One region of the Trichococcus sp. TS_SC_9 genome, then DNA from elsewhere that is predicted to be linked to it. Evidence: a T-box and tRNA genes for the amino acid it is inferred to sense, from the RefSeq annotation. Region 1 holds a T-box; the other holds one or more tRNA genes.
The links. The T-box of region 1 lies ahead of leuS (leucine--tRNA ligase). A T-box ahead of a tRNA ligase gene usually reads a tRNA of that ligase, here a tRNA-Leu.
Positions count from the first base shown of each region.

Region 1 (3,426 bases):
GGAATCGGTTCGCCCCAATATCTCTGTCTCGAGAACAACCAATCGCGCAGACGATAGGAAATAACTTTTTCGCCCAATCCGTTTTCAGATAGCCATTCGTTCATTTTCGCAATCCCTGTCGCTTTATCCAGACCGTTCAGGAAATCGGAGTTGATGTGCAAACCATCTTCCGTATAGGCTTCCTCTTCGACGTTTCCGCCTTCAAGGACCGGGATGATTTCCAATTCGAATTTTTTGGCAAATTCATAGTCGCGGGTGTCATGGGCAGGAACGGCCATGATGGCGCCGGTTCCGTATGTCGCCAAAACATAATCGGCAATCCAAATCGGGATTTCTTTGCCGTTCACCGGATTGATCGCATAAGCGCCAGTGAATACTCCTGACTTCTCTTTTGCAAGCTCAGTACGGTCAAGATCGCTCTTCAGTGAAATGGAATCGATATAAGCTTCGACGGCTTCGGCCTGTTGCCCGGACATGATTTCCTTCACCAATGGCAATTCAGGTGCCATAACCGCATAGGTAGCACCGTACAACGTGTCCGGTCTGGTCGTGAAGACCGTGAAGTCTTTATTCGTGTCTTTGATTTTGAAAGTGACGTTCGAACCTTCTGAACGTCCGATCCAGTTCCGTTGCATTTCTTTGATGCTTTCAGGCCAATCCACCAATTCCAGATCGTCCAGCAGGCGTTCTGCATAGGCAGTGATTTTCAGCATCCACTGTCTCATTGGTTTGCGGTAGACCGGATGGCCGCCACGTTCGCTTACGCCATCGACAACTTCTTCGTTGGCAAGTACAGTGCCGAGCGCCGGACACCAGTTGACGGAAACTTCCGCCTCATAGGCCAAACCTTGTTCGTACAATTTTGTGAAGATCCATTGCGTCCATTTGTAGTAGCTCGGATCTGTCGTATTGATTTCGCGGCTCCAGTCATAACTGAATCCCAATGATTGGATCTGGCGTTTGAAGGTCTTGATGTTAAGCTCGGTAAAATCAGCCGGATCGTTACCGGTGTCCAACGCATATTGCTCAGCCGGCAATCCGAAGGCATCCCAACCCATCGGATGCAATACGTTAAATCCTTGCGCGCGTTTTGCGCGGGCAACGATATCCGTCGCCGTGTAGCCTTCCGGATGGCCTACATGCAAGCCTTGGCCGGATGGGTAAGGGAACATATCCAATACATAATATTTCGGTTTCCCGCCCTCTTCGGTCGTTTTGAAAGTGCGGTTGTCTGCCCAATATTTTTGCCATTTTTTCTCGATCGTTTTATGCGTATAGCCCATTTCCAGCAACATCCTTTTCTTTTCATTCATCCAAACAGGTAATGGTCCATAAAAAAAGCCCTATAGGCAGCATCCATCACTGGTTCTGCCTATAGGACGAGTTTTTTCGTGGTACCACCTATATTGAATGTCTTTGCATTCCTTATCATGCCTATAACGCAGCGATGCGGTTTCGCTTACTTTTTCTTTCGGCGGAACAACTCAAAGGCGAGTTCAGGAGGCTCTTTGTGCATTTTCACCACCCATGCACTCTCTTCAAAAAAGCTGTTCCCTACTATTCCTTCTCTATGTCTTTTTCAGTTATGAATTGATTCATCTGCTATTTTAACAAATAAAACTCATTTCATCAAGACTTGATGCCTACCTAAGTCAATCCTTTTTGAGATTAGAAGCTGATTACTTGACCGATATAAATGATGTTGGACGTAATATCATTCGCTTCAATCAAAGCCGCTAAGCTAACGCCTTTTTTCTTGGCGATGCTGTACAAAGTATCGCCTTTTTGGACAGTGTACGTATTAGCGGATGCCGCAGGAGCACTTGTAGTTGGTGCTGAAACCTGCGCTGAAGTTGTCGCTGCAGCCACTTTCAAAGATTGGTTCACAAAAATGATATCCGTGTTCAGGTTGTTCCAAGTCTTCAGGTCCGCAACCGAAACGCCATTTGCGGATGCGATTTTATAGAGCGTATCCCCTTTTTGGACTGTGTACACTTTGTTCGTGACAGTCGGAACGGAAGGTGTTGTTACAGTAGGCGTCGTTACACCGGTCGAAGTATTCCCGGTCGTAACCGTGGCCTTCACTTTCAATGATTGCCCCGGATAAATATAATCGGAACTCAGGTTGTTCAGTGTTTTCAGTCCTGCAACTGTCAGGCCGTTCGCATTCGCGATTTTCCAGAGCGTATCGCCGGATGCCACGGTGATTGTGCTCGTCGTCGTGGACGTTGACGGCGCTGTTGTCGTCGGCTGTGTAACGGTCGGTGCTATGACTGTTGCACTCTTAAGCGTCAACACTTGGCCTGGCAAAATGACATCAGAGCTAAGACTGTTCAATGCTTTCAGAGCCGCTACACTCAAACCGTTGGCGCTCGCGATTTTCCAGAGCGTATCGCCGGATGCCACGGTGATTGTGCTCGTCGTCGTGGACGTTGACGGCGCTGTTGTCGTCGGCTGTGTAACGGTCGGTACTGTGACTGTTGCACTCTTAAGCGTCAACACTTGGCCTGGCAAAATGACATCAGAGCTAAGACTGTTCAATGCTTTCAGGGCCGCTACACTCAAACCGTTGGCGCTCGCGATTTTCCAAAGCGTATCGCCGGACGCTACCGTGGTCGTGCTTGCTGTAGAAGGCGTTGTCGGCGTTGTTGGTGTCGTCGGTTGCGTCAAACTCGGTGTTGTCGTAGTTTGTTTTAGCAACAATGTTTGGCCTGGAACGATGACGTCACTCGTCAGATTGTTCAGGGATTTCAGTTCGGATACGCTCAATCCGTTCGCATTCGCGAGTTTCCAAAGCGTGTCGCCAGATGCTACCGTTACTTTACCGGTTGTTGATCCTGGTGTCACGGTTGGAGTTGTCGGTGTGGTTGGTGTTACCGTAGCCGCACTCTTCAAAAGCAAGACTTGACCCGTCAGAATCGCATCACTAGTCAAGTTATTCAATGTTTTTAAATCTGCAACCGTCATGCCGTTCGCGGTCGCAAGTTTCCAAAGAGTATCTCCGGACACGACAACGACGCTGCTGCCGTTCGATGGCGTTGTTGATGGTGTGGATGGTGTTGTCACTCCAGGTGTCACATTAGTGGTGCCATTGATGTAGTTCACCGGATTGACGACGGTCCCGTTTTCCTGCACTTCGAAATGCAGATGCACTCCTGTCGAGCTGCCGGTAGTTCCCATCACGCCGATTTTTTGCCCTTGGCTGACGGTCTGTCCTACAGATACCGAAAGCCCGGATTGCATATGCGCATACAGCGTTTTGATGGTCACGCCATTTATTTTGCCGTGGTTGATGACGACGTAGTTGCCGTAGCTGTAATGATAAGTAGCGACTTCCACAACGCCTGCTTGTGACGCGGATATATTGCCGCTGCCTGCAAGATCAATGCCCCTGTGGAATTCCAACGCACCATTGATGGGCGACGT
Region 1 is NZ_CM149591.1:2,250,127-2,253,552, reverse strand. Features, by position in the region: gene leuS (leucine--tRNA ligase) at 1-1,283, opposite strand, end outside; T-box leader at 1,373-1,580, opposite strand; gene AC0J5I_RS10850 (LysM peptidoglycan-binding domain-containing protein) at 1,669-3,426, opposite strand, start outside.

Region 2 (3,426 bases), 310 kb from region 1:
CCATGTAACAGTGTTCATTGTTTTTTCATGAGATTCCCTATTGATGTCATATTTGTGGATTCCGATGATAGGGTCGTCCATATTATGCCCGCGATGAAACCAGGAAGAATTTCTCCGATTGTCAGGAAAGCAAGATATGTAATTGAGAGCAATGCGCACACATTGAGCGGAAAATTACGGATTGGTGACGCAATCTCTGTCAGAAAATAGGTAAAAGACATCAATGAAAGATATATGGCTCTCAGAGAAATTCTTTTACTAAGGAGGGAAGGCAATGCTGAAAAAATTAAGAAAATTAAAGAATGAAGAAAACGGACAGGCATTAGTTTTTTTTGTTGGAATATTTGCGATACTATTGGCTATTATGGCTTTTGTTGTAGATGTAGGCAGTGTATATGTAGAAAAAGCGAAGTTGCAAAATGCAGTAGATGCAGCAGCTTTAGCTGGTGCGTACGACTTGCCCAAAGGGGCTGATGCGACAAGCAGTGCAGATGCCTACTTCGATTCAAACGGATACACAGATATTGTTCCTATAATTGTTCCTGATGCTGATAGTGTAACCGTAACCGCAACAAAGCAAGTGGATTATTCATTTGCGCATGTTGTTGGACTAAATAGCGCAAATGTGACTGCCAGTGCCACCGCATCCATTAGTCCCGCGGATGGTGTCATAGGGGTAATTCCTGTAGGTGTTGTGCAACAGACTTTCATCTTTGGACATGAATATACTTTGAAAGAAGGTGGAGGAGACGGGTCTAACGGAAACTTTGGTGGATTGGATTTCGGGACTTTAACAAGTTTTAAAAACAGTGCATTTAAAGGAGGGGGAGCTAATCTATTCCAGAACCTGATTACAAAAGGGTATGATCAACCTATTTATGTGAATGAGAAGGTAAAAACTGAAACTGGAGCCATGACCGGAAAAAGTTTTACAAAAGACAAAATAGCTTTCATCCCGATAGTTGATAGTATGGATGTGAACGGCAAAAAAGAGGTTACGATTGTAGGATTCGCTGCATTTAAAATTAAATCATATTCTGAAGAAGAAACAGAAGGTAGTAAAAAGAAAAAAGGAGTAATTGTTGGCACTTTCGAATATGCTGTTGTCGGTAGTAGTGTTGCAGGTGAACAAACTGACTATGGTTTGCATAACGTGAGGCTTACTGAATAGCATATATCTCAAGATGGATTTTGTATACGATTCATTAGGTAGGTGGAAATTTGGAATATTTGGGGCTTAATATGAAAGAGATAAAAAGTTCTTTAAATCACACTAAGGTGAGTAGTGAAAGACCACGATAATGGAATTGCACTACTCATCTTATGATTTTTCTGCAAGCACATACCGAAATCCCCCATGCATCAACATAATATCATCTGTCAATTCTGAAAAGGCCGTTAACATAGATGAATCAATGAATCATCGTATAATTTTGAACGCAAAAGTTGAGTAGATATGTACAAATTATAGATTGTCCCTTGATTTTGGGGTCAGTTGATGTCTTTTATATTTTTTGCGAGTAGGATTCTTTATATTTTGTACACATGCGTATAATTCAATTCATTATCCAATATATATTGGTAGTATTAGCATATTGCAATGTTTCATATTTGCGTATATTGTTAAATAATCATGGTCTTATTAATATAAAGAAAATCAGTAAGCAGACGTTGACAGAAATGTTCTTCAAAAGTATAATGAAATAGTTGGTTTTGCGGTCATGGCGGAATGGCAGACGCGCCAGCTTGAGGGGCTGGTGGGAGTATCTCCCGTGGAAGTTCGAGTCTTCTTGGCCGCATAATTATTCAAAATAGGATTTCCTTCATCGTATTGATGTCGGGAATCCTATTTTTCTTTAAACAATTTTCAAAGGTACATACTACTCTTTCTATCGGCCATTTATCTGTTATAATGGCGTGGATACCTCTTTCTGGAGAGGTATCCAACTGCTTTAAATCTCAGAAAAAGGAGTGACATTTTTGAAACTACTGCACACTTTAAAACCGATTGCTGCGGTTGTTGCGGGTAATATCATTGTCGCATTTGCGATTGCGGCATTTATCCTGCCGAAGAATCTGATTGCCGGTGGAACGACGGGGCTTGCCATTATTTTGAATCATTTTTTTGGATTGAACATCTCTTTGGTTGTGTTGGTTTTTAATGGCTTCATGTTTTTTGTCGGGGCAGCCTTGTTGGGCAAGAAATTCGCATTGACTACGATTTTGAGCACGATTATTTTTCCGACGTTTTTAACTTTTTTTCGGACAGTACCTGCATTGCAGGACATGACCGATGATATTTTACTTTCGGCAATCTATGCAGGGATCCTCTGCGGGTTGGGTGTCGGGCTGGTGTTCAAGGTCGGCGCTTCAACGGGTGGAATGGACATTCCACCACTGCTCCTGAACAAGCATTTCCGCATTCCGGTTGCGGTGGGGATGTATGCGTTCGACGTCATTTTTCTGCTGGTACAGGCGTTCTTTTCCAGTATGGAACAGATCCTTTACGGGCTCATTATGGTGTTCCTGACATCCATCGTCATAAATAAAGTCATGGTCACCGGAACGAATAAGATGCAGCTTTTTATCATTTCAAAAAAGTTTGAAGAAATTAAAAAAGCGCTACTGTTTGTCCAGGATGTTGGGCTGACGCTGGTGAACATTGAAACGGCTTTTGAAGGGGTGCAGCAGCAAGCTGTGCTTTGCGTCATCGAGCAGCGTAAACTTTCCGCCATCAATGCTTTGGTCAATGATATCGATCCATTTGCATTCGTAATCATCGGACAGGTTCACGAGGTCGCAGGGAAGGGCTTCACGCTGGAACGCCAATCCGGACTAGTAGAGTAATAAAATAAGCAGAGGCAGCCTCCAATTTTCGAGGATGCCTCTGCTTTATTGGTTTTATTACACGATAAAAATTGATTCGTCAACAGTTCAGTTAGCGATCCAAGGTAAACAGTCGACAAACCGCGGAAGTGTAGGCTGTTCTGGCTGTTCGTCAGCGTTAACAGTCTACATCACCCGGAAGCGTCGGCCGTTCTATCTGCGTTCTACCCCAAACAGCCGACGCGGTTCGCTAGCATACAGTTATTCGGCATCCGCTCAGTACCCGCGCACCGATTTTTTCGGTATGAACAACTGCGGGTTCGTTTTCGCGATGACGGCCAGTACCATGATGGTGAATGCACCGGTCGCCAAGGCGCTTGCGCCGTTCAGCGTGATGGAGTAGAACCATGCGCTCCAGCCTTCTGGGGCGTAGGATCCCCAGAAATAGTAGCCGGCGATTGTGTGCCAGAAGTAACGACCGATGGTGCCGACGATGGTGCCCAAAATGACTTGCCATACCAATGCCTTTTGGTTTTGGTCCGCGATCGCTTGTTGGACTTTCGGCGTGAACAGACCGGCCAAGCCGGTGAAACCGAAGGC
Region 2 is NZ_CM149591.1:1,939,188-1,942,613, forward strand. Features, by position in the region: gene AC0J5I_RS09360 (DUF192 domain-containing protein) at 1-210, shown strand, start outside; gene AC0J5I_RS09365 (pilus assembly protein TadG-related protein) at 275-1,171, shown strand; tRNA gene AC0J5I_RS09370 (tRNA-Leu) at 1,716-1,799, shown strand; gene AC0J5I_RS09375 (YitT family protein) at 1,981-2,847, shown strand; gene thiT (energy-coupled thiamine transporter ThiT) at 3,103-3,426, opposite strand, start outside.
Region 2: it encodes a tRNA-Leu, which carries the amino acid that the T-box ahead of leuS (leucine--tRNA ligase) is inferred to sense. The anticodon was not compared.